One region of the Pseudomonas caspiana genome, then DNA from elsewhere that is predicted to be linked to it. Evidence: predicted binding sites of a transcription regulator. Region 1 holds the regulator's gene; each other region holds the start of a gene.
What was found. Region 1 encodes sigma-54, which starts transcription at its own class of promoters, with help from an activator protein. Its sites were predicted from a motif close to ANTGGCATNNANNTTGCTNT; they were not measured.
Positions count from the first base shown of each region.

Region 2: the regulator sigma-54 is predicted to act here: its motif matches at 5,355-5,374, upstream of glnA (glutamate--ammonia ligase).
Region 3: the regulator sigma-54 is predicted to act here: its motif matches at 4,340-4,359, upstream of ABRP31_RS08400 (circularly permuted type 2 ATP-grasp protein).

Region 1 is NZ_CP167995.1:5,047,221-5,056,963, reverse strand. It holds gene rapZ (RNase adapter RapZ) at 1-668, opposite strand, end outside; gene ptsN (PTS IIA-like nitrogen regulatory protein PtsN) at 671-1,135, opposite strand; gene hpf (ribosome hibernation-promoting factor, HPF/YfiA family) at 1,149-1,457, opposite strand; gene ABRP31_RS22930 (RNA polymerase factor sigma-54) at 1,587-3,080, opposite strand; gene lptB (LPS export ABC transporter ATP-binding protein) at 3,265-3,990, opposite strand; gene lptA (lipopolysaccharide transport periplasmic protein LptA) at 3,990-4,535, opposite strand; gene lptC (LPS export ABC transporter periplasmic protein LptC) at 4,522-5,094, opposite strand; gene ABRP31_RS22910 (HAD family hydrolase) at 5,108-5,632, opposite strand; gene ABRP31_RS22905 (KpsF/GutQ family sugar-phosphate isomerase) at 5,646-6,620, opposite strand; gene ABRP31_RS22900 (ATP-binding cassette domain-containing protein) at 6,910-7,719, shown strand; gene mlaE (lipid asymmetry maintenance ABC transporter permease subunit MlaE) at 7,719-8,516, shown strand; gene mlaD (outer membrane lipid asymmetry maintenance protein MlaD) at 8,516-8,983, shown strand; gene ABRP31_RS22885 (phospholipid-binding protein MlaC) at 8,995-9,648, shown strand; gene ABRP31_RS22880 (STAS domain-containing protein) at 9,645-9,743, shown strand, end outside.
Region 2 is NZ_CP167995.1:123,225-132,967, forward strand. It holds gene ntrC (nitrogen regulation protein NR(I)) at 1-360, opposite strand, end outside; gene glnL (nitrogen regulation protein NR(II)) at 357-1,442, opposite strand; gene ABRP31_RS00570 (DUF4124 domain-containing protein) at 1,768-2,415, opposite strand; gene ABRP31_RS00575 (DUF4124 domain-containing protein) at 2,399-2,923, opposite strand; gene ABRP31_RS00580 (chorismate mutase) at 3,002-3,568, opposite strand; gene glnA (glutamate--ammonia ligase) at 3,848-5,254, opposite strand; gene thiI (tRNA uracil 4-sulfurtransferase ThiI) at 5,589-7,043, shown strand; gene typA (translational GTPase TypA) at 7,188-9,008, shown strand; gene ABRP31_RS00600 (YkgJ family cysteine cluster protein) at 9,117-9,572, opposite strand; gene ABRP31_RS00605 (GTPase/DUF3482 domain-containing protein) at 9,698-9,743, opposite strand, start outside.
Region 3 is NZ_CP167995.1:1,844,638-1,854,380, forward strand. It holds gene speE (polyamine aminopropyltransferase) at 1-333, shown strand, start outside; gene ABRP31_RS08385 (LTA synthase family protein) at 682-2,769, shown strand; gene ABRP31_RS08390 (hypothetical protein) at 3,064-3,300, shown strand; gene ABRP31_RS08395 (ribonuclease E inhibitor RraB) at 3,549-3,890, shown strand; gene ABRP31_RS08400 (circularly permuted type 2 ATP-grasp protein) at 4,394-5,803, shown strand; gene ABRP31_RS08405 (alpha-E domain-containing protein) at 5,816-6,775, shown strand; gene ABRP31_RS08410 (transglutaminase family protein) at 6,772-7,590, shown strand; gene ABRP31_RS08415 (cytochrome c) at 7,745-8,551, opposite strand; gene ABRP31_RS08420 (rhodanese-like domain-containing protein) at 8,565-8,936, opposite strand; gene ABRP31_RS08425 (amidotransferase) at 9,647-9,743, shown strand, end outside.

The sequences.
Region 1 (9,743 bases):
ATCTCTTCGACATCAGGCTGCGCAGCCAGGTAGTCGACAACCGCCTGGTCCTTGCCCGACTGCTCTCGCAGTTCAGGCTTCCAGTAGGGGTTGGGCAAGCAGCGGACGTCGAACACCAGATCGGCATCCACCGGCATGCCGCGCTTGAACCCGAAGGATTCGATCAGGAATGCCGTACCCGGCTCCGGCTTGTTCAGCAAGCGAAGCTTCAGCGTATCGCGCAGTTGATAGAGGTTCAGGTGGGTCGTGTTGATCTTCAGGTCGGCAAGATCAATGATCGGCCCCAGCAACGCGGTCTCGTCCCGAATGGCTTCTGCCAGTGAGCGGTTGGCGTTACTTAATGGGTGGCGACGGCGGGTTTCAGAGAAGCGCTTGAAGAGGGTTGATTCATCTGCGTCCAGGTACAGCACGTCGCACTGGATATTGCGTGAACGAACTTCTTCAAGCATCTGCGGGAAGCGTGTCAGGTGGCTGGGTAGATTGCGCGCATCGATAGATACGGCTAACAGCGGTTCGGCGAGTTCGGTATTGATCAATGCGCGTTCGGCAAGCTCCGGGAGAAGCCCGGCCGGAAGGTTATCAACGCAGTAAAAGCCGTTGTCTTCCAGCACATCAAGCGCCGTGCTTTTGCCGGAGCCTGAGCGACCACTAACGATGATCATGCGCATGATTAGTGCCCGTTCTGCTCGTTCAGTACCACCTGATAGAGCGCTTCATTGCTCGCGGCGCTGCGCAGGCGTTCACGCACTTCTTTACGGTCGAGCATGCTGGCGATCTGGCGCAGCAACTCCAGGTGTGCATCGGTAGCGGCTTCCGGAACCAGCAGGACAAACAGCAAGTCCACGGGCGCGCCGTCGATGGCGTCGAAATCTACAGGGGCGTTCAGGTGCAGCAGTGCACTGATGGGCGAAGCACAGCCCTTCAGGCGACAGTGCGGAATGGCGATGCCATTGCCAAAGCCGGTAGAGCCAAGTTTCTCGCGGGCGACAAGGCTCTCGAACACGACTTGCGAGTCCAGATCAGGCACTTCTCTGCCGATCAGGTTGGCAATTTGTTCGAGGACTTTTTTCTTGCTGCCGCCCGGCACGTTCACGAGTGAACGGCCGGGGGTCAGGATATTTTCTAATCGGATCATGTTTGGGGGGTTATCAGCGAGCCGTCGCACCCTGAAGGAGGCTGAGCTGCTTTTCCTTATGCTTGAGCAGTTGTCTATCCAGCTTGTCGGTCAAAAGGTCGATTGCCGCGTACATGTCATCATGTTCCGCATTGGCGACGACCTTTGAGCCGGGGATGTGCAGGGTGGCTTCGATTTTCTGTTTCAGCTTCTCGACCTCCATGATGACCTGCACATTAGTGATCTTGTCGAAGTGGCGCTCCAGTCGTCCGAGTTTTTCGGTGATGTAGTCGCGTAGGGCGTCGGTCACATCCAGTTGATGTCCACTGATGTTGACTTGCATACCGCTTTCTCCTTATTGCCAGTGCATAAAGAGGCAGGCTTTTGCCTGCCACTGGAACGCTGTGGCTAGCAACCGGGTTGCGTAAAGCCGTCACGGGCAATGCTCGCTGGGCTACTACTGTACCTCTCGTCACATCAGTCGCTTGCGTTCGCTTGACGGCGCTATGCCAAGTGATTCGCGGTATTTGGCTACTGTGCGACGGGCTACTTGAATGCCTTGTGCCTCCAGTAAACCAGCGATCTTGCTGTCACTCAACGGCTTTTTCTGATTTTCCGCCGCAACCAGTTTTTTGATGATCGCCCGAATCGCTGTCGACGAACATTCACCGCCCTCGGAGGTGCTTACGTGGCTGGAGAAGAAATATTTCAACTCGTAAATACCGCGGGGGGTATGCATGAATTTCTGTGTGGTTACACGGGAGATGGTCGACTCGTGCATGCCTACCGCTTCAGCGATGTCATGCAGGACCAGTGGCTTCATAGCCTCATCGCCGTACTCAAGGAAGCCGCGCTGGTGTTCGACGATTTGCGTGGCGACCTTCATCAGCGTTTCATTGCGGCTCTGCAGGCTTTTGATGAACCAGCGTGCCTCTTGCAGCTGATTGCGCATGAACGTGTTGTCGGCGCTGGTATCGGCGCGGCGGACAAAACCGGCGTACTGCGGGTTCACGCGCAGGCGCGGGACTGATTCCTGATTGAGCTCAACCAGCCAGCGTTCATTGTCTTTGCGGACGATGACATCCGGCACCACGTATTCGGCTTCGGTGGATTCGATTTGCGAACCGGGCCGGGGGTTGAGGCTTTGCACCAGTTCGATGACCTGGCGCAGCTCATCCTCTTTGAGCTTCATGCGGCGCATCAGTTGCGAGTAATCGCGGCTGCCGAGGAGGTCGATGAAATCACTGACAAGGCGCTGTGCTTCGCTGAGCCAGCGGGTTTTTGCAGGAAGCTGGCGCAGTTGCAGCAGCAGACATTCGCTTAGATTGCGAGCGCCGATGCCTGCTGGTTCAAACTGCTGGATGCGGTGCAGCACGGCTTCGATCTCATCAAGCTCGATATCAAGCTCGGGATCAAAGGCGTCGAGAATCTCTTCCAGCGTCTCGTCCAGATATCCTTGATTGTTGATGCAGTCGATCAGTGTCACGGCGATCAAGCGATCGGTGTCGGACATCGGTGCCAGATTCAGTTGCCAGAGCAAATGGCTTTGCAGGCTTTCACCGGCTGAGGTGCGGGTAGTGAAGTCCCACTCATCGTCATCGTTGCTGGGCAGGCTGCTGGCGCTGGTCTGATAGACGTCTTCCCAGGCGGTATCGACAGGCAGTTCGTTGGGGATGCGCTCGTTCCAGTCGCCTTCTTCAAGATTGTCCACTGTTGGAGCGGATTCCTGATAGGTCGGCTCCTGAACATCAGGGTTGGGCTTCTGCTCGATGTTGTCAGCCAGCGGATCGGCGTTGTCGAAGTCGTCGCCTTCTTCCTGGCGTTCCAGCATAGGGTTTGACTCCAGCGCCTCCTGAATCTCCTGTTGGAGGTCCAGCGTCGACAGTTGGAGTAAGCGGATGGCCTGTTGCAGCTGCGGCGTCATCGTCAGCTGCTGGCCCATTCTCAAGACTAGCGATGGTTTCATGGCTGGGGCTTAACACCTTATTCGCCGGCGCACATGCGCCATCCACTACAGAGCGCCGGGGCGCCTACATAAGCAAATTATATGCCTGAAACCGAAGTGTTTGCCTAGGGTGTGCTGGCATTTAATAAGTATCAGCACAAACACTCAGGCCTGCCCGCCTTTAACAGCGGGCACCGCAGCTTATTTACAGGCGGAACTCGTGGCCGAGGTAAACCTCTTTCACCAGCTGATTTGCCAGAATGGTTTCCGAATCGCCTTCGGCGATCAACTGCCCGTCATTGACGATGTAAGCGGTTTCACAGATGTCCAGAGTTTCACGGACGTTGTGATCGGTGATCAGCACGCCGATGCCCTTGGCTTTCAGATGGTGGATGATCTGCTTGATATCGCCTACGGAAATCGGGTCTACACCAGCAAAAGGTTCGTCGAGCAGAATGAACTTCGGCGCGGTCGCAAGTGCGCGGGCGATCTCTACCCGGCGGCGCTCACCACCGGACAAGCTCATACCCAGGTTGTCGCGAATGTGAGTGATGTGGAATTCCTGTAGCAGGCTTTCCAGCTCCTTGCGGCGTCCTTCGCGGTCCAGCTCCTGGCGAGTTTCGAGAATCGCCATGATGTTGTCTGCAACCGAAAGCTTGCGAAAGATCGAGGCTTCCTGTGGCAGGTAGCCGATACCTGCGCGGGCGCGTCCGTGCATGGGCTGGTGGCTTACATCCAGATCGTCAATCAGCACGCGTCCTTGGTCCGCCTGGACCAAGCCGACAATCATGTAGAAGCATGTGGTCTTGCCAGCGCCGTTAGGCCCCAGCAATCCTACGATCTGGCCGCTGTCGATAGACAGGCTCACATCACGCACGACCTGACGGCCCTTGTAGCTTTTAGCCAAATGCTGGGCTTTCAGGGTCGCCATTACGGGGCCTTCTGCTGGTCGGTTTTCTTTTTCGGCTGGATAACCATGTCGATACGCGGTCGCGGCGTGGTCACTTTGCTGCCGCCATTGGCGCGACCTGCGCTCACAATCTGCTTAACCGTGTCGTAAACGATCTTCTCGCCTTCGGAGGTGTTGCCATCGTTGATGACCTTGGCCTTGTCGATCAGCACAATACGATCCTGGGCAGCGTAGTACTGGATAGTGATCGCGTAGGCTTGAACGATTGGCTTGTCCACTGACGGCTTTTGCTCGTAGTAGGCAAGGTTGCCAACCGAGGTGAAGACGTCGACTTCGCCCTGGGCATTACGTGTGATGGTCACAGTGTTGCCTGTGATCTTCATCGAACCCTGGGTGATGATTACGTTGCCCTTGTAGGTGGCAACGCCTTTCTTGTCATCGAGTTGTGCGTCGTCTGACTGAATGTGAATCGGCTGATCGCGATCAGTCGGCAGGGACCAGGCGCTCGCGCTTCCCAGTGCTGCACCCAGGCCGAGCAAAAAAGGAAGGGTTTTAACGAGCCTCATACTGTCCTCTTACTTTAGATAGCAGGTCCATCCTGCCGTCGTTCAAATACGCTTTCATTCCCTTGGCCGTCGTCACACCGCCAGCGCCGTCGATTCTAACGGCTTGCTCGGTCTGCGCATATTGCTTCTGTGGGAATACGGTCATTCGACTGCTGGTGATAATGGTCGTACGGTTTTTGTCGTCGGTTCGTGCTACGCGAACCGAATCGATCAGCTCGACCTGCTCGCCGCCTGGCGACACTTCACCCGTTTTGCTCTGGATGTGCCAAGGATAGAGAGTGCCACGGTACATCTGCAGGTCTGGCGTGGTCAGCATTGTTACGTCAGTGGCCTTGATATGCTCGACCTTGTCGGCAGTCATTTCGTACTGCAATTTGCCATCCGGCAGATACTGCACGCTGTGCGCATTGATTGCGTAAAAATCGATGGCGCTCTCGTCCACTGTTGCAGCCGGTTGCTCCATGAAGCTTTCCGGGCTGATGTTCCAGTAGCCTGCGGCTGCCAGCAAAAATGCCAGCACGCCGAGGGTCAGAAACGTTCGAATTCTTTTGCTAAGCATAAATGGCTTCTATCTATAAGTAGGCGGCGTGAGCGGCTTCAAGGCTGCCTTGAGCGCTCATGATCAATTCACAGAACTCGCGAGCCGCGCCTTCGCCACCGCGTGCCTGGGTGATGCCATGGGCGTGCTGCCGGACAAAAGTGGCCGCATTGGCCACCGCCATGCCCATGCCGACACGCCGAATGACTGGCAAGTCTGGCAGATCATCACCCAGATAAGCGACCTGTTCGTAATTCAGGCCGAGTTGGCCGAGTAGTTCGTCGAGAACCACCAGCTTGTCTTCCCGGCCCTGGTAAAGATGTTCGATGCCCAGATTCTTTGCCCGGCGCTCGACTACCGGCGTTTTGCGACCGCTGATAATGGCCGTTGTCACGCCTGAAGCGATCAGCATTTTAATGCCTTGGCCGTCCAGCGTGTTGAAAGTCTTGAACTCGCTGCCGTCTTCAAGGAAATACAGGCGGCCGTCGGTCAGTACGCCGTCGACATCAAAAATCGCCAGTTTGATTTTTTTGCCGCGTTGCAGAAGGTCCGTGGTCATTTGCAAATCTCCATTACATGACGCCTGCACGCAGCAGGTCCTGCAGATTGAAAGCACCGACCGGATGATCATTTTCATCGACGACGATGAGTGAGCCGATCTTGTGGTCTTCCATTATTTTCAGCGCTTCGGCGGCAAGCATTTCAGGACGTGCCGTCTTGCCGTGCAGGGTCATCACGTCATCTATGGTCGCCAGGCGAATGTCGATCGGGCGATCCAGGGTGCGGCGCAGATCGCCGTCGGTGAATATCCCGGCCAGGCGTCCGTCAGCTTCGAGGATGGCGGTCATACCCAGCCCCTTGCGGGTCATTTCCATCAGTGCGTCGCGTAGCAGGGTGCCGCGTTGCACTTTTGGCAACTGGTCGCCGCTGTGCATGACGTGCTCGACCTTGAGCAGCAGGCGGCGACCCAGTGCGCCACCAGGGTGTGAAAAAGCGAAGTCCTCGGCGGTGAACCCCCGGGCCTCAAGCAAGGCAACCGCCAAGGCGTCGCCCATGACCAGTGCCGCAGTGGTCGAAGAGGTCGGAGCCAGATTCAGTGGGCAGGCTTCGTGTTCGACATGAGCGTTGAGATTGACGTCGGCAGCTTCGGCCAGAGTCGACTCTGGATTACCTGTCAGGCTGATCATCTTGATGCCCAGGCGCTTGATCAGGGGGAGCAGGGTAACGATTTCGGCAGTCGTGCCCGAATTGGACAAGGCCAGAATGATGTCGTCGGAGGTAATCATACCCATGTCGCCGTGGCTGGCCTCGGCAGGGTGGACAAAAAAAGATGTAGTGCCGGTGCTTGCCAGGGTGGCAGCGATTTTCTTGCCGATATGGCCGGATTTGCCCATGCCAACCACGACAACACGGCCCTTGCTCGCCAGAATCATCTCGCAAGCCTGGACGAAATCCGCATCGATATGAGCTAACAAGCCCTCCACCGCTTCGATCTCGAGACGGATGGTGCGTTGTGCTGATTGGATCAGGTCGCTGGTTTGGTTCATGGCAAAAAATCGGTCAGCTGGCTAAAAGGCGGCGATTATAGCGGTAATGCGCGATTCCCTCACGTCTGATCGTCGAGCTTTACTTTTAATCGTTCGGGGTGGCGATAAGCGAGTCGTCTTTGTGGGAAATGTCGCAAAATGTTTGTGCCGATATTGATTGATCAGCCTTCCTCTTGGGTGGCGCCTTATAGCGGTGGTATAGTTCGCGGCCTGTTCAGCCCACCGAGACAGCATGTCTCCCGCCAGGGACTCGGCAGCTGGACGTGAGGCTGCATCGCAAGGAGTTTAGATGAGCGCCGATAACGCCTACGCGATCGAGCTGAAGGGCGTTTCCTTCAAGCGCGGTACGCGCAGCATTTTCGAAAATGTCGATATTCGCATTCCCCGTGGCAAAGTCACCGGCATCATGGGACCTTCGGGCAGCGGCAAAACCACATTGCTGCGTCTGATGGGCGCCCAGTTGCGGCCGTCTGCGGGCGAAGTGTGGGTGAACGGTCAGAACCTGCCCACGCTGTCGCGCAGCGATCTGTTCGATGCGCGCAAGCACATGGGCGTGCTGTTTCAGAGTGGTGCGTTGTTCACTGATCTGGATGTATTCGAGAACGTCGCCTTTCCACTGCGCGTTCATACCGAGCTGCCTGAAGAAATGATCCGCGACATCGTCCTGCTGAAATTGCAGGCGGTTGGACTGCGCGGTGCTGTCGAATTGATGCCCGACGAGCTGTCAGGTGGTATGAAGCGTCGCGTGGCGCTGGCCAGAGCCATTGCCCTTGATCCGCAGATTCTCATGTATGACGAGCCGTTTGTGGGGCAGGACCCGATCGCTATGGGAGTCCTGGTTCGTCTGATCAAGTTGCTAAATGACGCGCTCGGCATCACCAGTGTCGTGGTTTCTCATGATCTGGACGAAACGGCGAGTATCGCCGATTACCTGTACGTGGTTGGCGATGGTCAGGTGCTGGGGCAGGGTACGCCCGAGGAACTGATGGGCTCGGACAATCCACGTATTCGTCAATTCATGACCGGTAATCCGGACGGCCCGGTGCCGTTTCATTATCCGGCGCCGGATTATCGCGAAGATCTTTTGGGGAAGCGCTGATGCGCAAGAAGTCACTAATGGAGCGGATACGCCTGCTGGGGCGTGCCGCAATAGATATCCTGGCTGTCCTCGGACGTTCGGCGATCTTTCTGGTTCATGCGTTGCTGGGGCGCAGTTCAATCGGCGGCAGTTTCCAGTTGCTGGTCAGACAGCTTTACTCGGTGGGTGTCATGTCGCTGGCGATTATTGTCGTCTCTGGCATGTTCATCGGCATGGTGTTGTCGCTGCAGGGGTTCAGCATCCTGACCAAGTACGGTTCGGAGCAGGCTGTCGGGCAAATGGTTGCGCTGACACTGCTGCGTGAGTTGGGGCCGGTTGTCACCGCTCTGCTGTTCGCGGGTCGTGCCGGTTCGGCATTGACCGCCGAAATCGGCAACATGAAGTCCACCGAGCAATTGTCCAGTCTGGAAATGATCGGCGTGGACCCTCTCAAGTACATTGTCGCGCCACGGTTGTGGGCAGGGTTCATTTCCCTGCCGTTGCTGGCCATGATCTTTAGCGTAGTGGGTATCTGGGGAGGCTCCTGGGTAGCAATCGACTGGCTGGGTGTTTACGAGGGTTCCTTCTGGTCAAATATGCAAAACAGCGTTTCTTTCGTTGATGATGTGATTAACGGAGTTATCAAGAGCGTCGTATTTGCCTTCGTGGTGACCTGGATCGCCGTGTTCCAGGGTTACGACTGCGAACCCACCTCAGAAGGGATCAGTCGTGCCACGACCAAAACAGTCGTGTATGCCTCCCTGGCCGTGTTAGGCCTGGACTTTATTCTGACCGCATTGATGTTTGGAGATTTCTGATGCAAAACCGCACCATCGAAACAGGTGTCGGCCTGTTCCTGCTGGCCGGGATACTGGCTTTGCTCCTGCTTGCCCTGCGCGTCAGCGGTCTGAGCTCCAGTGCCAGCACTGATACTTATAAACTTTATGCAAATTTCGACAATATTGCCGGTTTGACTGTCAGAGCCAAAGTGAGCATGGCAGGGGTCACTATCGGTAAGGTCACTGCGATCGATCTGGATCGCGATACTTTCACCGGCCGGGTGACGATGGAAGTACAGAAAAAGGTTAATAACCTGCCTCTCGATTCCACCGCATCGATTTTGACCGCTGGCTTGCTCGGTGAGAAGTATGTGGGTATCAGCGTAGGTGGTGACGACGGGTTGCTGAAGGATGGCAGTACCATCCATGACACGCAGTCGTCACTTGTGCTGGAAGACCTTATCGGAAAATTTCTGCTCAATACCGTGAGTAAAGACGCTAAATGAGGAGCTTCTAGATGATCTCAATCGTGCGCCGTGGTCTGTTGGTGTTGCTGGCATTGCTACCAATGTTGGGCAATGCTGCCGCCACACCGTCCGCTCATGATCTGGTGGATCGCACCACCAAGGAATTGCTGAGCGATCTGGCAGCCAACAAAGAACAGTACAAAAGCAATCCGGGCGCTTTTTATGATGCGTTGAACCGCATCGTTGGTCCGGTGGTAGATGCCGACGGCATCTCCAAAAGCATCATGACCGTCAAGTATTCACGCAACGCTTCTCCTGAGCAGATGCAGCGCTTTCAGGAAAACTTCAAGCGTAGCCTGATGCAGTTCTACGGCAACGCGTTGCTGGAATACAACAATCAGGGCATCACCGTTTCGCCTGAAAAGGCTGAAGGCGCGGATCGCACCAGCGTTGAAATGCAGGTCAAGGGTAATAACGGCGCGGTTTATCCTGTGTCCTATACGCTCGTGAAGATTGGTGGTGAGTGGAAGGTGCGCAACGTCATCATCAACGGCATCAATATCGGTAAGCTGTTCCGCGATCAGTTCGCTGATGCGATGCAGCGCAACGGCAATAATCTGGACGAGACGATCAATAGCTGGGCAGGTGAAGTTGCCAAAGCTAAAGAAAAAGCCCCTGAAGCTGCCGGTCCGGCCGCGCAATGACTGAGTCAGCCGTAAGGCTCGCCGCGCCGGGTGAGCTGCAATTGATCGGCACGCTCGACTATTCGACCGGTCCAGCCTTGCGCAAGCAAGGCGCT
Region 2 (9,743 bases), 1.4 Mb from region 1:
GTTGGCACGCTTGACCAGGGAAACGGCTTCATCGACGTCAAATGGTTTTGGCAGGTATTCGAACGCGCCGCCTTGATAAGAGGCAACAGCGCTGTCCAGGTCCGAATGGGCGGTCATGATGATGACCGGCAGGCGCGGATGCTGTTCGCGAATACGCGCCAGTAGATCCAGACCACTGGCGCCCGGCATGCGAATGTCAGAGATAATCACGTCCGGTTGCTGACGAGCCAGGCGGCTCATCACGCCATCGGCGCTATCGAAACTTTGTGTGGTCATGCCTTCTTGCTGCAAGGCCTTTTCCAGAACCCAACGAATGGAACGATCGTCATCTACGATCCAGACAGTTTCACTACGGCTCATGTCGAAGCTGCTCCTTGTTCCAGCGGCAGGAATATCGAGAAGGTGGTGTGGCCAGGATGGCTGTCACACTCGATCAGCCCCTGGTGCTGACTAATGATGTTCTGCGTTATCGCAAGGCCGAGCCCAGTGCCGTCAGGGCGGCCGCTGACCATCGGGTAGAAAATGGTTTCCTGAAGCTCGGCCGGAATACCGGGGCCGTTGTCGATGATTTCGATTTTGCTGACCAGCCGATGACGCACATGGCCGATGGTGAACTGCCGCATCGCACGGGTGCGCAGGCTTATCCGGCCAAGGCGCAGTTCGTTTTGACTGCTGATGGCTTGCATCGCGTTACGCACGATATTGAGCACGGCCTGGATCATTTGTTCGCGGTCGATCAATACGTCGGGAATACTTGGATCATAGTCGCGCACCAGAGTGATGCACCCTTGGCTTTCTGCTTCGACCAGACTGCAGACGCGTTCGAGCACTTCGTGCACGTTGGTCATGGCCAGTGAAGGCAGCTTGTTCGATCCGAGCATACGATCCACCAGATTTCTCAGGCGGTCGGCTTCCTCGATGATGACGTTGGTGTAGTCCTTCAAGCTCTCTTCAGGGAGCTCACGGGCCAGCAATTGCGCTGCGCCGCGAATGCCGCCTAGCGGATTCTTTATTTCGTGAGCGAGGCCACGCACCAGCATTTTGGTGGTTTCCTGCTTGGACAACTGGGCTTCTTCTTTAGTGATGCGTAGCAAGCGGTCACGCGGATGGACCTCCAGCAACAGCAAGGTCTCGCCTTGGCTGAGGATGGGGGTCACAGCGTAATCAACAGTCAGAGTCTGACCTGTGAGGGCGGTGAGCATGGCTTCACGTTTGGTGAACGGGTGCGCTTGTTCCACCGCCTGACGCAGGGAACTCAGGGCTTCTGCCGACTCAGTAAACAGCTCGCTGATGAATTGCCCATGGCTGCGCTGACCGCTGATGGCGAGCAGCATTTCCGCTGCTGGGTTCATGTACTCAAGGCGCAGATCAGCATTGAGCAGAATGGTGGCAGTGGTCAGGTTGTCGAGTAACAAACGGTGCAGCGCGTCGCTGATAGTCATTAAAGTCGTTGACCTCTTTTGGCTCATTGCGATTCCAGGCGAGCCTCGGATCACAGGCGCTGGTTGGTCTTCTCCAGCGTGGGTAACGCCACTGATACGTTTGTATCCAGTGCAGATAAAGATGCTGTTATGGGCAAGTTGCAAAAACCAAACCAAGGCTCCGAAAAGAAGCGTTTAATCTGCAAAATCGGGCTTTTTTTGGACAGTGCGTTTGATTGGTTCATTGGTTTGGGTTGTTTTCGACCCAAAATGGGCTCGACTTGCTGTCGGCTTGTAATATCTTGCACCAATATAGGGCTTTAGTGTTCGGAGGGCGGGGGATGAATCAAAAGAAAGGCAGGATGCTGCTTTCTTCTTCTGGCTTGTCTTTCAGAGGGCACTCGGGGCGCACGCCGTATTCGGCGGTTTTGCAGGGATTGGCCGTGCGCTTTTGCGCCAGTGAAATGCGCAGCATATGGAAGGGCTGGTTAGGTGTCTTTTCCAGCACGCGTCCTGCTTCATCGAGAATCTCTACCGCGAGCTGATGAGTGCCTCGATCAACATTCGTTAACGGAAACACAGGGCTGCGTCCGGCCTGAGCGTAAGGCTTGCCATCGACCAGGAGTCGATAGCTATGACCGGGCTGCAGGGCTGGGTCGCTGGTGACGGTGACAATCAGTTCGCCTGGAGCGCTGCGCATTGTCGCGTCCGGTTCTGGCACCAGAATCCTTAGCAAGTCGTAACGAAATATCGCCTTGGGTTTTGCCTTGGGTGGCGCGCTTTGGTGGACGGTACGTTTTGGTGGCGATCCGGTGGTGTTGTTGCTGGGCAGGATCTCCACGCGCTTGGCGTTCTTGTGAGGCTGATCGGTGAACACCCGATTGCCTTGGGCGTCCGTGTAGGTGTAAACCTCCGCCAATGCTAAAGCGGGCAGCGTGATCAGCAGGCAAAACAGCGCGCTGAGCAGTCCTGGGGATTTAAGGTTTGCCGACATGAACGCGCTGCACCGTCAGGGTAATGGTCGGACTCTGCTGGATGATGCGGCCTTTATCCAGCACCACGACCGCAAAGCTGTGTTCGCCGCGCTCAATGTTGACCACTTGCAGGCGCGGGACATTACCGGGTTGGCCATAAAGGTTGCCGTCGACCAGTAATTGCAGCAGATGCCCCTGTATCAGCCTTGGCTTGATCGCTACGCCCACGGTGAAGGTGCCATTGTTGGCGCGTAATGCTTCGTCTGCAGGCAGGTCAGTCAGCTCAAGGGTTTGGTAGCCGGTTTGTGCCTGAGCCGGGGCCGGTGGGGTTTGCGCTGGCGTCACAGGGGTGGCCATTTTCTGGGTGTCGACGCTGTTGAGTGGCGGCAATTCCACGACCTTGGCCTTGACCCCGTCGGGTGGCTGATTACTGAACGCGGTATTACCGTTTGCGTCGGTGTATTTATAGATCTGCGCCGCTGCGGGCAAAGCGATCAACAGCAGCAGACAGATGAGACTTCGGCGCATGCAGGCTCCGTGGCTTTGATGCGGTTGGCGGTGTTATGGGCGCAGCATAGAACATAAATCAGCCTGAGCGGCTTACGATCATTTGCGGATTATGCACAGCTCGCCCACTGCGCGCGTCAGCGCCAGATCATGAATGGGATCCTTTGCTTGCAGACGGGACTGTTGAATCAGCCAGTTTGGGCATTCTGGATCCTGGCGATACATCGCAAAGGCTGAGTACTCACGCAGCAGCCGCGTTTGCAGTTGGTCCAGATGCGGGCGAATTTGCCCGACCAGATCCGGCCTTGGTGTGTCTGGCGCCTTGCCGGTCTCGTGCCATTTGGCAAGAAGTGCGTACTGCACCAGCTTGTTCGCCTCAATCTGCGCGGCGAGGAATTGGCTGACTTCCTGTGCGTCCAGGCTATAGGTCGGGGCGAGCTTTGCTGCTGCGGCGATGACCTGTGCTTCCCGAGGGCTGTCCTGAATCGGTTTCCCGCTGTCCCATTTGGTCAGCGCGACCTGATCTGCGACGGCAAGGCGTTCGCTGATCGTTGCCAGCAAAGGTGCCAGCGGCGCAGGGGCGGTTGAGGTCTGGGGTGCGCCTGCGCAGGCGGTCAGGCTGGTGAAGGTGGCGCAGAGGAAAAGCAGGCGTGGTTTATTGGTCATCTCTCTTTTTCTCTTTTCTGAATCGGGATGTAATTTGATAGTGAATCTGTAGGAGCGCACGAGCACCGCGAGGCCGCGATAGCGTTCTGTCTGATGCACTGCTATCGCGGCCTCGCGGTGCTCGTGCGCTCCTACAGGGGCGGCGTTCGCGATACGACAGCATGCACTCGCGCACAGCGCTTCAGGCAACAACTATTTACCGGCTATTAAATCCCGCCCATAAAAAAGGCCTCCCGAAGGAGGCCTCTTTGGTGCGTCAAAGTTGCTGACGCGACTGGATTAGCAGCTGTAGTACAGCTCGTATTCCAGTGGGTGTACGAAGGTGCGTACTTTGATTTCTTCTTCGCTTTTCAGAGCGATGTAAGCGTCGATGAAGTCGTCGCTGAAAACGCCGCCTTTGGTCAGGAACGCACGACCTTTGTCCAGCTCTTCCAGGGCTTCTTTCAGGCTGCCGCAAACTTGTGGGATCTCTTTGGCCTCTTCAGGCGGCAGGTCATACAGGTTTTTGTCAGCTGCGTCGCCAGGGTGGATCTTGTTCTGGATACCGTCCAGGCCAGCCATCAGCAGTGCTGCGAAAGCCAGGTACGGGTTGGCTGCTGGATCCGGGAAGCGAGCTTCGATACGACGGCCTTTAGGGCTGTTGACGTAAGGAATACGGATCGAAGCGGAGCGGTTACGAGCCGAGTACGCCAGCATTACTGGAGCTTCGAAGCCTGGAACCAGACGCTTGTAGGAGTTGGTAGCCGGGTTGGTGAAGCCGTTCAGCGCTTTACCGTGCTTGATGATGCCGCCGATGAAGTACAGAGCGGTATCGGACAGGCCGGCATAGCCTTCGCCCGCGAAGGTGTTCTTGCCATCTTTGGAGATGGACATGTGAACGTGCATACCCGAACCGTTATCGCCGTACAGCGGCTTAGGCATGAAGGTAGCGGTGCGGCCGTAAGCGTCAGCAACGTTGTGAACAACGTACTTCAGGGTCTGAACTTCGTCAGCCTTTTTAACCAGCGTGTTGAATTTCACGCCGATTTCGTTCTGGCCAGCAGTTGCCACTTCGTGGTGGTGAACTTCTACGGTCTGGCCCATTTCTTCCAGAGCGTTGCACATTGCGGTGCGGATTTCGTGGTCATGGTCGAATGGTGGAACCGGGAAGTAACCGCCTTTGATGCCTGGACGGTGGCCCTTGTTACCGCCTTCGATGTCGGCGTCGGACATCCACGAACCCTGTTCGGAGTAGATCTTGAACATGGAACCGGAGATGTCGGATTTGAATTTCACTTCGTCGAAGATGAAGAATTCTGGCTCTGGACCGGCGAATACCGTGTCACCGATACCGGTCGACTTCAGGTATTCCTCAGCGCGGTGAGCAATAGCGCGTGGGTCGCGATCGTAACCTTGCATGGTCGAAGGTTCGATGATGTCGCAAACCAGGATCAGGGTTGGCTCTTCGGTGAACGGGTCCAGTACTGCGGTTTCATCGTCCGGCAGCAGGATCATGTCGGAGGCTTCGATGCCTTTCCAGCCAGAGATGGAGGAACCGTCGAACATCTTGCCGACTTCAAAGAAGTCGTCTTCCAGCGCATCGCGAGCCGGCATGGTCACGTGGTGCTGTGTACCTTTAGTGTCCGTGAAGCGCAGATCAATCCACTTAACGTCATGATCTTTGATGAGTTGAACCGACTTCGACATGGTGTCCTCCGGGTGGCTTCGGGCCTATTTAATGGTTTGGGCCCTTAGAATTTGGGTGATGCCGGCGCAGATACTCTGCCAAGGCAACCTGCCTCACAAGGGAGCAAATTGCATGCCAGTGCCCCGAGTTGGGTTTTATGCCCCAAACGCTCGCTATTTCGGGATAAAAAACGGTTATTTGAAAATTTGGTGCACCTTAATGATGCTCGATATTGTGCGTAAGGTCTTTTTTGGTGCATCGATGATTGGTTGCACGATAACTGGTTAAACCTTGAGCAATTTCCGCTATAATCCCGCCCCCTCTTTTTCGGCTGGCACCTCGCGCGCTGTTTTCATGAAACTAATCGTAAAAGTCTTCCCCGAGATCATCATCAAAAGCCCGCCGGTGCGTAAGCAATTCATCCGCCAGCTGGCCAAGAACATCCGTACCGTGCTCCGTGATCTGGATCCGGTGCTGGTGGTGGATGGCTCGTGGGACAACCTCGAGGTTCAGACGAAACTGACCGACCCCAAGGTCCTGCAGGACATGACCGATCGCCTGAGCTGCATGCCGGGCATCGCCAATTTCCTTCAGGTGGCCGAATACCCGCTGGGCGACATGGACGACATTGTCGCGAAGTGCAAGCTGCACTACGCAGACTTGCTGCCGGGCAAGATGTTTTCAGTGCGCTGCAAGCGGGCGGGCAAGCATGCATTCAGCTCAATGGATGTCGAAAAATACGTCGGCAGCCAGCTGCGCAAGCAGTGCGGTGCGGCTGGTATCGAGCTGAAAAAGCCGGAAATCGTGGTGCGAATGGAAATTCGCGACAAACGGTTGTTCGTGATCCACAGCCAGCACAACAGCGTAGGCGGATACCCGTTAGGCGCCCTCGAACAGACCCTGGTATTGATGTCCGGCGGTTTCGATTCGACGGTGGCGGCCTATCAGGTCATGCGTCGCGGGCTGATGGCGCATTTCTGCTTCTTCAATCTGGGCGGTCGTGCCCACGAACTGGGCGTGATGGAAGTCGCGCATTTCATCTGGAAGAAGTACGGCAGCTCCCAGCGCGTGCTGTTTATCAGCGTGCCTTTCGAGGAAGTTCTCGGAGAAATCCTGCAGAAAGTCGATAACAGTCATATGGGTGTAGTTTTGAAGCGTATGATGTTACGCGCTGCATCCTCTATCGCTGACCGTCTTGATATCGATGTGCTGGTTACCGGCGAAGCGATTTCACAGGTTGCCAGCCAGACGTTGCCGAACCTGTCGTTGATTGACGCCGCGACTGACAAGCTTGTCTTGCGTCCGCTGATCACCAGCCACAAGCAGGATATCGTCGATCAGGCGGTTGAAATTGGTACTGCCGATTTCGCCCGGCACATGCCTGAGTATTGCGGGGTGATTTCGATCAACCCCAAGACCAACGCAAAGCGCAACCGCGTTGAGTACGAAGAGCAACAGTTCGACATGGCGGTTCTCGAGCGAGCGCTGGAGAACGCCAAACTGGTTTCGATCGATCGTGTGATTGACGATTTGAGCCAGAGTGTCGAGATAGAAGAAGTCAGTCAGGCACTGGCAGGGCAGGTCATCGTCGACATCCGTCACCCGGATGTCCAGGAAGATCAGCCACTGGTATTGCCTGGCATTGAAATACAGGCGCTGCCGTTCTATGCACTGAACAGCCGCTTCAAGGAACTGGATAACACGCGCCAGTACCTGTTGTATTGCGACAAAGGCGTCATGAGTCGCCTGCATGCTCACCATTTGCTCAGTGAGGGGTATGCCAATGTGCGCGTTTATAGACCGAGCTAAGTGCCCGGGGCTGTTTGCCTGTGGCTTGCGTCACCGGCCCCCCGACGCCAGTCGTCTAGCCGTAACGGCTTTGGCCGACTCTGACGTTATAAATAGCTGTTTAGCAGTATTCAGCTAACCGAATCCTCTGATCGAGATACACAAGTGATCGAAAATCTACGCAACATCGCCATCATTGCTCACGTTGACCACGGTAAAACCACCCTGGTAGACAAACTCTTGCGTCAATCCGGCACTCTGGAGCGTAACGAGCTCAACGACGAGCGCGTGATGGACTCCAACGACCAGGAGAAAGAGCGCGGTATTACCATTCTGGCGAAAAACACCGCCATCAACTGGAACGGCTACCACATCAACATCGTGGACACCCCGGGCCACGCCGACTTCGGTGGTGAAGTTGAGCGCGTAATGTCGATGGTTGACTCCGTGCTGCTGCTGGTTGACGCTCAAGACGGCCCTATGCCGCAAACCCGTTTCGTGACCAAGAAGGCTTTCGAAGCCGGCCTGCGTCCGATCGTGGTCATTAACAAGGTTGACCGTCCAGGCGCGCGTCCGGACTGGGTTCTGGACCAGATCTTCGACCTGTTCGACAACCTGGGTGCTACCGAAGAACAGCTGGACTTCAAAGTTGTTTACGCCTCGGCCCTGAACGGTATTGCCGGTCTGGACCACACCGACATGGCTGAAGACATGACCCCGCTGTACCAGTCGATCGTCGACAACGTACCTGCGCCGGCTGTTGACCGTGACGGTCCTTTCCAGATGCAGATCTCTGCTCTGGACTACAACAGCTTCCTGGGTGTTATCGGCGTTGGCCGTATCGCTCGTGGTCGCGTCAAGCCGAACACTCCGGTTGTGGCTATCGACGTTGATGGCAAGAAGCGCAACGGCCGTATCCTGAAGCTGATGGGTCACCACGGTCTGCACCGCATCGACGTTGAAGAAGCAGCAGCGGGCGACATCGTCTGCATCAGCGGCTTCGAAGAGCTGTTCATCTCCGACACGCTTTGCGATCCAAACAACGTTGAGGCGATGAAGCCACTGACCGTTGACGAGCCAACCGTTTCCATGACCTTCCAGGTAAACGATTCGCCTTTCTGCGGTAAAGAAGGCAAGTTCGTCACCAGCCGTAACATCAAGGAACGTCTGGACAAAGAGCTGCTGTACAACGTTGCTCTGCGCGTTGAAGAAGGCGACTCGGCTGACAAGTTCAAGGTTTCCGGTCGTGGTGAGCTGCACCTTTCGGTTCTGATCGAAACCATGCGTCGCGAAGGCTTCGAAATGGCCGTAGGTCGTCCGGAAGTGATCATCCGTCGCGTAGGTGACGTGAAGCACGAACCGTACGAAAACGTGACCATCGACCTGCCTGAAGAAGCGCAAGGCGCGATCATGGAGCAAATGGGTCTGCGTAAAGGCGACCTGACCAACATGGTTCCGGATGGCAAAGGCCGTGTACGTCTCGAGTACAACATCCCGGCTCGTGGTCTGATCGGTTTCCGTAACGAGTTCCTGACCCTCACCTCCGGTGCTGGCATCCTGACCTCGATCTTCGACCGTTACGACGTGATGAAGTCCGGCGACATGTCCGGCCGTCAGAACGGCGTTCTGGTTTCGGTTGAAACCGGCAAGGCTCTGACTTACTCCCTGGAAACCCTGCAGGCTCGCGGCAAGCTGTTCGTTGAGCACGGTCAGGAAATCTACGGTGGTCAAATCGTTGGCTTGAACAGCCGCGACAACGACCTGGGTGTTAACCCAACTAAAGGCAAGAAGCTCGACAACATGCGTGCTTCGGGTAAAGACGAGACCATCGCTCTGGTTCCACCTGTCAAGTTCACCCTTGAACAGGCTCTGGAATTCATCCAGGACGACGAGCTGTGCGAAGTGACTCCTAAGTCCATCCGTCTTCGCAAGAAGATCCTGGACGAAAGCGAGCGTACCCGCGCTGCCAAGAAAGCCAAGAACTGATTAGTTTTTAATCAGGCTTGAAAAAACGCCCCCGACCGCAAGGTCGGGGGCGTTTTTGTTTGTGTGGTGCTCGCTGATCGCGGACTTTGCAGGCGCGACAGTCCGGTGTCAGAACTTCGGAAACGGCGTACTGGTATTGTTCTTCAGCGTGCCGCTCGCCTGGCGAACCACATCTTTAGGCTTGTAAGCGCAGTAGCCGGGACGCGGGCCAACCTTGGGGTGGTTGCGGCACGTGTCCGGACGTTTGTCGTAGATGGTGCACAAGCGGCTCTTGCGATCCAGATACAGGCAGTCGTTGTTGCTCATGCGCTGCAAGGTGAAGATTTCTGACTTCTGGTTGTAACGCTCGACAATCCCTTCCTTCTGCAAACGCTTGGCGATGTTCTTCGCCGGTTCGCCCCGTTCGAATTCATCGACGATGCCGATGCGGATCAAGTCCTTGATCTTCACTTCCACAGGCAGCGTGCAGCAGCTGGAAATGCAGCCTCCGCACATGTGACTGGAGTATTTGGCCCAGGTATCGATACGGTCGATTTCTGCGGCGGCGATCAAGGTCGGTTTCATGAGCAATACGGTTCCGGGTGTATCGGGCGCGCGATGATACCGGTGCTTGTTGATTTCGCGTAGGCAAAATTTTGCAAAGCGACTACCGGTGGTGGCCGAGCGCTCCTACAGGCTGGGAAAATTTTTCAGGATTCGAATATCACTTTCGCCAACTCGTCTATCTGCTCCTGC
Region 3 (9,743 bases), 3.1 Mb from region 1:
CGCTGCCTGAACGAAGGTGGCATCCTGGTCACGCAGAACGGTACTCCGTTCATGCAACTCAGCGGCGTGCAGACGACTGCTGGACGCATGCGTGGTTTGTTTGCGGACTGGCACTTCTATCAGGCTGCGATTCCGACTTACATCGGTGGCGCCATGACCTTTGCCTGGGGGGCAACCGACCCGGCGTATCGTAAATTGCCACTTGAGACCTTGCGTCAGCGTTTCGCGGGTAGCGGTATTGTTACTCGCTATTACAACCCTGAAGTCCATATCGGTGCTTTTGCACTGCCGCAGTACGTGCTCCAGGCCGTGAACAAGCCAAGCAACGACTGATATCTGCGACGATTACGCAAGCATGGCCCATCCGCTGGAAGGTCATGCTTGCGTTGCATTCGGGCAACAGCAGACGCCGCTGATTCGCCACTACAAATTTTTCACGCCTCGTCCTTGAGAATTGCGCGCGGTTTTCAGCCGTTCGCTACTCGTGTTCGTGTGCCCGGGTTTTTTCTCCGGACTTCTCATCCGACTTCTTACTGCTGAAGGTAAAACATCTGCAGTGCATCGCTGCTAAATCCCGGGCGATCACGTAAGATTTGCGCCCGCCGTTCGCCAATGCCAGGTCATTGCCGGGCGCACCTGTATTTCGAACCCTATTTTGAATCCAACGGATCCTAGAACAACATGGCTAAACCGGACGCTATGATTCATAAGCACGCGTCGTCGCGCTCGCTGCAACCCACCGTCAAATCGCACCTGGCTTATACGCTGCTCAGTGCGTTGGTACTGATGGTGATGTACACGCTCTTGCGCGTTGCGTTGCTGGTTTATAACCGCGAGATGATCGGTGACACACCGGCCTCGGCCTTTGTCGAAGCGCTGTTCAACGGTATGCGTTTCGACTTGCGTCTGACCGTTTACCTGATGATCCCGCTGTTGCTTTCGTTGTTCAGCGTCCGCGCCATGGCTGCACGGGGCTTCTTCCGTTTCTGGCTGACCGTGGTTGCCAGCATCACGCTGTTTTTCGGCTTGATGGAAATGGACTTCTACCGCGAGTTCCACCAGCGCTTGAATGGTCTGGTGTTCCAGTACGTGAAGGAAGACCCCAAGACCGTTCTGAGCATGCTCTGGTACGGCTTCCCGGTGGTTCGTTACCTGTTGGCATGGGCCGTGGTGACCTGGCTGTTGAGCCTGGTGTTCAAAGGGGTTGATCGTGTCACTCGCCCGCGACGTGAGTTCAGCGTCAGTAATTCCAGCAATCGCAATGTGGCACCGTGGTATGCGCGTATTGGCGTGTTCGTGGTGTGCTTGCTGATTGCCGTTGTTGCCGCGCGTGGCACCCTGCGTCAAGGGCCGCCGCTGCGCTGGGGCGATGCTTACACCACCGAATCCAACTTCGCCAACACGCTGGGCCTCAACGGTACCCTTACGTTGATCGCAGCCGCAAAGAGCCGGATGTCCGAAGATCGCGACAATATCTGGAAGGCTACGCTGCTGCAGCCTGCTGCACAGCAAACCGTGCGGGACATGCTGTTGACCGCCAACGACAAGCTGGTCGAGCCTGACCTCGCTGCTGTCCGCCGCGATTTCACACCGCCAGTGGAAAATACGCTGCCGATCAAGAACGTTGTGGTCATCCTCATGGAAAGCTTCGCCGGTCACTCGGTAGGGGCGCTGGGGGATGAGGCGAATATCACGCCTTACTTCGACAAACTGTCGAAAGAAGGTCTGTTGTTTGACCGCTTCTTCTCCAACGGCACGCACACCCACCAGGGTATGTTTGCGACCATGGCCTGTTTCCCGAACCTGCCAGGTTTTGAGTACTTGATGCAGACGCCGGAAGGTGCGCACAAACTGTCTGGTCTGCCGCAGCTGCTTAGCGCTCGCAACTATGACGACGTGTATGTCTACAACGGTAACTTCGCCTGGGACAACCAGTCGGGTTTCTTCAGCAATCAGGGCATGACTACCTTTATCGGGCGCGGCGATTACGTTGACCCGGTGTTCTCCGATCCAACGTGGGGCGTTTCCGATCAGGATATGTTTGATCGTGGCGCGCAAGAGCTGAAGGCTCGCGGCGCAAACGGCAAGCCGTTCTATGCCTTGTTGCAAACCCTGTCTAACCACACACCTTACGCGCTGCCGCCAAAACTGCCGATGGAGCCAGTAACGGGCCATGGCACGCTGGATGAGCACCTGACCGCCATGCGCTACTCAGACTGGGCTCTGGGCCAGTTCTTCGAGAAAGCCAAAAAAGAGCCGTATTACAAGGAAACCCTTTTCGTGGTTGTGGGTGACCATGGTTTCGGTAACAACCAGCAGATCACCGAAATGGACCTGGGCCGTTTCAACGTACCGTTGTTGCTGATCGCGCCGGGGATTCAAGAGAAATTTGGCCAGCGCAGCAGTATTGTCGGCACACAGATCGATATCGTACCGACCATCATGGGCCGTCTTGGCGGCGAAACCCGTCACCAGTGCTGGGGCCGTGACCTGCTCAACCTCCCGGCAGGCGACAAAGGTTTTGGTGTCATCAAGCCGTCGGGTAGCGAGCAGACTGTTGCCCTGATCACCGGTGACCGGATCCTGATCGAACCTAAAGAGATGGAACCGAAGGTGCTGTCTTACACCCTGGGCCGTACCCCGCATGCCGAAGTGATTCCGGATGCGCCGGATACCCAGGCCCTGCGTGAGAAGCTGGACAGCTTCCTGCAGACCGCGACCAAGAGCCTGCTGGATAACACCGCAGGTGTCGAAGCCAGCAAGAATTGATCCGCTGGTGATGTAAACAGAAAGCCCCTCACGCAGGGGCTTTTTGTTGTCCGGGCATGCCGAAAAGATCTCGCCGTCATGAGTGTGCGACTGAGCTGTAGGAGCTGCCGAAGGCTGCGAGGCATTCAGTCTGACGCGCCGCTATCGCAGCCTTCGGCAGCTCCTACAGGTCTTATGTTTGCCGCGAGACAACGTAGCGCCATGGACCGTATTGATTCAAATCCTGTGAACGAATGCCCCCCTCAAAAGGTCAAGATCACGTAAGCCGCATTGTCGGCTGCCGAGGAGACCTTAATGAAACAGTGGACCATTTCGTATCTCGACAAAGACGGTGTGCAGCAAAGCCAGGTGATGGAGTCTGATCATCGTCCCAGTGACGAGGAAGTTGCTCGCCGTCTGCGCCACATTTTGGTTCCGGTCGCTGATGAGCTGGACATGAACGATCTGGACGGCCGAATAGCCGAGCCGACAGCGAAGTCTTTGAAAGAACACAATGCCGTGCAGATCATCTCTATCAAAGAGGCGTCCTGAGCGTGTAAAAAAAAATTGCTCCAACCAGGAATTGGCAGAACGCCAATGAAGGGGTTACTCTGCAAATGAGACGGGTGACACACTTCTCCCGTTTCTTCCATGTCGATGCCGATCTTTGAATGGACCCGGCCTTGTCAGCTACATGCTTGATCCCAGGCGGCGGAGTATCCGCCGTGTGACGCTACTGTTTGGACGCGTCGTTTCGGGAATGTTGAAACTCTATCTATCGTTGAATAGGAGGACGTTTCATGAGCACAGCCTATCAAGAGGACATCAGCAGTAACGTACTGCGCCGCATGAAAGAAAGCGGTTTTGATTTCGCGCGTATCCACCCCATCGAGTTCTACGCCATTTTCCCGGATGAGGAACGGGCAAGGCAGGCTGCGGATCAATACCGTGGCGAATCCCTTAATACTCAGATCAATGTAAGAGATGACGGCGCTTGGCACTTGCAGCTGAGCAAGGTGATGCACGCGACGTATGACGGTATCGGTGATTTCGAACAGGATTTCCAGGCTGCAATCACGCCGCTGGATGGCGAGGTTGAGGGCTGGGGAGTCAGGCAGGAGATCAGGCGTCTGCACGCATGAAACCTATGATGATGCGTTGAATAACCGGTCAATTTCTGGGCGCATGCCTGGGAATTGGCCGGTTTTAGTTTGTATGTTCTAAACGCAGAAAGCAGTATCCGGTGGTTTTACAGATACGGGATCGACCCGTTAAAGGACAAAAAAAGAGCCACTCAGTGAGTGGCTCAAAGGGAAGTCCGGTTAAGAAATCGGTGTTGCCAGCGCTGTCGTGTTTTTCGACAACGACTTGAAACGGGGCATGCAAATACAGTGTGCTTTGGATGTCGTGGATTATCGGGAAACGATATCGTCTCGTGAAATCAACTCTGGCTATGCTGTTCATAGCTTTTGCGGTTGAAAGACGCTTCCGAATGAAGCGTAGGAGAATTGGTTGAGAGGGTTCTTGCACAGGAATGGTGCGAATACCTTTCTATGTTTATGTAACCATTTGATATTTAAGCGTTTATGCCGATGGCACGGGCCTTGCGAAGGCCCTTGGTGTCCGTGGTGACAAGGAGTACGGCATGATCCGCACCTTTTATGATGAGATGTACGATGCTGGCGGCCTGGTCCGCCCGCATTATCGGGAATTTGCCCGCTGGCTGGGTGAGACGCCCCCTGAGCTATTGGCTCAGCGCAGGCGTGAAGCCGATCTATTGTTTCATCGGGCCGGGATCACGTTCACGCTCTATGGTGATGAGCAGGGCACAGAGCGCCTGATTCCTTTCGACACGATTCCGCGCAGTATTCCGGCCAGTGAGTGGCGGGTGGTTGAGCGCGGCTGTATTCAGCGCGTCAAGGCGCTGAACATGTTCCTTGCCGACCTCTATCACGAGCAACGGATTATCAAGGCAGGGGTTATCCCCGCCGAACAGGTACTGGCCAACGAGCAGTACCAACTGGCGATGCAGGGCCTTAATCTGCATCGCGATCTGTATTCGCATATCTCTGGCGTTGACCTGGTTCGTGATGGCGACGGCACGTATTACGTGCTGGAAGACAACCTGCGCACGCCGAGTGGCGTGAGTTACATGCTCGAAGACCGCAAGATGATGATGCGTCTGTTCCCCGAGCTGTTTGCCGCGCAGCGCATTGCGCCTATCGATCATTACCCGAATTTGCTGCTCGACACATTGAAGAGTTCCAGCCCGCTGGATAACCCGAGTGTGGTGGTACTCACCCCTGGGCGCTTTAACAGTGCGTTTTTCGAGCACGCGTTTCTCGCGCGGGAAATGGGTGTTGAGCTGGTTGAAGGTGCGGATCTGTTCGTGCGTGATGATCGCGTATTCATGCGCACCACCGATGGACCGAAAGCGGTGGATGTTATCTACCGTCGTCTAGACGACGCGTTCCTCGATCCATTGGCGTTCAACCCTGATTCGATGCTGGGCGTACCTGGCCTGCTCTCGGCTTATCGCTCCGGCAATGTGGTGTTGGCGAACGCGATCGGCACCGGGGTGGCGGATGACAAGTCGGTTTATCCGTATGTCACGGACATGATTCGTTTCTATCTGGATGAAGAGCCAATCCTGCAGAACGTGCCGACCTGGCAATGTCGCAAGCCTGCTGACTTGTCCCATGTGCTGGCCAATCTCCCGGAACTGGTGGTCAAAGAAACTCAAGGATCGGGCGGTTACGGCATGCTGGTCGGGCCGGCTTCGACGGCTGCGGAAATCGAGTCGTTCCGCGCGCGTATCAAAGCCAAGCCGCATGCTTACATCGCGCAACCGACGTTGTGCCTGTCGACCTGTCCGACCTTCGTCGAGAACGGCATCGCACCGCGCCATATCGATTTGCGCCCGTTTGTCCTTTCTGGTCGTGAAACCCGCGTCGTACCCGGCGGGCTCACCCGAGTCGCGTTACGCGAAGGCTCGCTGGTGGTGAACTCGTCTCAAGGTGGCGGAACAAAAGACACCTGGGTGGTCGAGGATTAAGGATGCCTGCCAATGCTAAGTAGAACTGCCTCGGATTTATACTGGATGTCGCGTTATCTGGAGCGAGCGGAAAACCTCGCCCGGATGCTGGACGTCAGCTATTCGCTGTCTTTGATGCCTCAGGACGGGCGGGGTGACGGCCTTGATGAGCTGGCCATGCCGCTACTGATTACCGGCACGCTGGATCACTATCTTGAGCGCCATGGTGAGCTGCACGCGGAACGTTTGCTGCATTTCTTTGCGCTGGATGCGAGCAACCCGGCCAGTATCTACAGCTGTCTGGGTGCTGCGCGGGCCAGTGCCCATGCGGTACGTGGGCGAATCACTGCCGACATGTGGGAAAACATCAACTCCACCTGGCTGGAGATTCGCGGCATCGCTGAACAAGGCCTGACCCGTTACGGCATGAGTCGTTTCTGTGAATGGGTCAAAGAGCGTTCGCACCTGTTCCGCGGCGCGACTTACGGCACGATCATGCGTCATGACGCGTTCCGTTTTATCCGCCTCGGGACCTTCATCGAGCGCGCTGACAACACCATGCGCATGCTCGACGCCCGCTACGAAATGCTTGAGCTGCGAGGCAATGACACCAATGCCGTGGCTGACAGCTCGGCGCATGGTTATTACCAGTGGAGTGCATTGTTGCGGGCACTGTCGTCCTTCGAGGCGTACACCGAGTTGTATCGAGACGCGCCGGGCGCTCGGCAAGTTGCAGAACTGCTGTTGCTGCGCTCCGACGTGCCACGCTCGCTGAGTGCTTGTCTGGAAGAGCTGGACCAGATCCTTGCGAGCCTGCCGGGTGCCAACGGCCGTCCGGCGCAGCGTTTGGCTGCCGAGCTGGATGCACGCCTGCGTTATACCGGGATCGATGAAATTCTAGATGAGGGCTTGCACAAGTGGTTGAACGAATTCATCCCGTTACTGGCCCAATTGGGTAACGCCATTCACACTTCTTACCTGGAGGCTGCATGAGACTCTCAATTAGCCACGAGACCACCTATCACTACGAGGATCAGGTCCGCGCAAGCATCCAGTATTTACGTCTGACGCCACACGACAGCGAGCGCCAGCAAGTGCTCAGTTGGCAACTGACCTTGCCGCGTCCTGTGCGGGCGCAGATCGATCCGTTCGGTAATATCCTGCACGTATTGAGCATGGATGAGCCGCACGAAGCGATCATCATCGGCGCCCGTGGTCAGGTCGAAATCGACGAGAAACGCGAAGCTGAGCACGAAAGCCAGTCACCGTTGCCGTTTCTGCGTTTCACGCGACTGACCGAGCCTGACGAGGCGATTCGCGCCTTTGCCAGTCAGCAGTGCAAAACCCGCAAGGACCGCACCGCATTGATTGATCTGATGCAGGCGCTGAATCAGTACATCACTTACACACCGGGCTCCACTGAAGTTGATACGTGTGCTGCGCAGGCCTTTGCGGGCCGGTCAGGTGTTTGCCAGGACCACACCCATGCGTTTCTGGCCTGCACACGCAGCCTCGGGATTCCGTCGCGCTATGTGTCGGGGTATTTGTACAGCGAAGACAGCGAGCATCTGGCCAGTCATGCCTGGGCAGAGGCGTGGATTGATGACGCCTGGTACAGCTTTGATGTGACTAATCAACTGGCCATTCCTGAGCGCCACTTGAAACTGGCGGTGGGCCTGGATTACCTGGACGCTTGCCCGGTGCGCGGTATGCGCCGTGGCGGGGGCAGCGAACAGATGCACGCCAAGGTGTTTGTGTCACCAATGGTTGGCGCGCCGAAAGTGATGATGCAGGCGCAGCATCAGTGATTGAAAGGGGGCCCATCAGCCCTTGATGCCCAGGCGCCGTGCGAGTCACTGCATCAAGCCCCTCTCCAACAAGTTGCCTCCTACCTGAAATGGTGCTGAACCGGTAGGAGCGAACTTGTTCGCGAGGCGGGTCAGACCCACAGTAAGCTTATCGTTAGTCCCCCGCCTTACGCCGCGCCGCCATGTGTTCCAGATAAGCGATAACCTGATCCAGTTCGGTATCTGACAAGACTTCCTTGGGAATGGAAGGCATCTTGCCTTGCGGCCATTCGCGCAGGCTTTGCGGGTTGCGAATGTATTGGCGCAGAAACCCGGCGGTGAAGTATTCAGTCGGGCTGTACGGCAGGTTAAGGTCAGGGCCCAGCTGGGAGTCCCCAGCAGCGTTGAGACGATGGCAGGCCAGGCAATTCTTCTGGAACAGCGCAAAACCTTTGCTTACCGGATTTTCAGCCGCCAGTTTCGGGTCGGGTAGCAACGCGGGAAAGCGTTCGCTGACCGACGCCAGCACTCGCAGACTGCTCATCGCATACGGCCACTCTTCGCGGCCAATGTCGTCAGCCAAGGGATTTGTCCACACAAGGTAGAACGGGCCAGCGCTATGCGTGCCGTTGTTGAGCGCTGGCCAGGGATGGGACGGGTCTTCGATGGCGAGCCAAGCCTTGGAGCCTTTGGGTTGAACCACAGGTGCTGCGGATATCTCGGCTGCAAAGCCGTCAGTGGCGACAGCCTGCAGGTGATCCTGTGCTGTAACACCCTCCAGCAGCGCCGCAAGCGGGATGGCTCGATAGCTCATGGCGCGTTTGTAGGCAACATCGTCGCTGACCTTGATGGTCTGAATCAGCGGGTGTGCGAGCAGTTGACTGGTCTCCCAGATTTTGACGCCATCTGCTCGTTCGATTTTCAGTTGTGCAGCTTGCAGGGAAAGTTGAGGCACCAGCGTCAGCGCAGCGAGGGAAAGCATAAAGCGCAAAACATTACTCCGCAGGGTCATCGCTGGTGTCGTAAAGAGCGTTATGCAGCTCTTCATAATTGCCGCCGTTGATCACGCTGTAATACCCGGCTTTGTTCAGCTTGTCCTGAGCCTTGCTGGCTTTTTCATTGCTGCTGCTGAACACCACAAACACCACGTTGCGATCGTTGAGTACTTGCTTCATCTGGTTGACCAGACGTCCTTCTTCAACGCGTACTGCGTTGAGCACGGTGCCCGCGTCATAGTCAGTCTGACTACGCACGTCCACTGCCAGCTTGCCTTCCTTTAAAGCAGCTACCGCGACAGCCTGTTCGACATCGCCTGCAGTGGCACTGCTGGCAAATACTGCCAGCCCCAATGCTAACCATTTATTCATCGCCAATGCCTCCTTCCGTGATGAGGAAAGATTGGCACAGATAGTCTTCACCGGGTAGGGCGCTGCATGATCGGTTGCATTGGCGAAGCTTTTCAACCGAACAGGCGTGTCATGTTCGGCAAGATCAGCAGCAGGGTAGTGGCGAACACAATGAGTCCCGCTTGACGTACTTTGGAGTGCTTGAACATGGCTGTCTGCCTTTTTTTGTTATTCCTGAGCGACAAAAGCTCACCGAATTCGTTGATGAATGTTCGGGCAGCTGGCAAAGGTGATTCATTGAGCAACCGGTCCGACAAAGCCGCCGACAACCCGAGCGCCACATATAATTTTTATCGCGCTACTGTTGCTACAAAGTTAACCTTAGAGTCCACGGATACTGTTGTTTAGAACCATTTCGTATCTACAGCTAATTAATATGACTATTGAGTTATAGAAATCGCCGTTGCCGGGCGGATGCTCCCTTGCTAGACAGCTCGGGCAATTTTTCAACCTTTTTGCATCTCGCTGCCGTTCGTCGGTGTCGGAATATTCCTACGGCCGTGATTGCTGTTGTACCAGCCTTACAAAAGACGAGCAGTTCTGATTGCTGACGGTACAGCCAGGGTTCAGGTAATGACGCACAGACCCTGCAACGGGCGCTTGCCTTGGCATGCCCGTTCAAGGCAGGCTTGAGCGGTGCACTATCGCCTTTACCGCTTCAGGTACTTTCTATGCCGCTACGCATCTGCATTCTGGAAACCGACGTCCTGCGTCCTGAGTTGGTTGATCAATATCAGGGGTACGGACGGATGTTCGAACGGCTTTTCG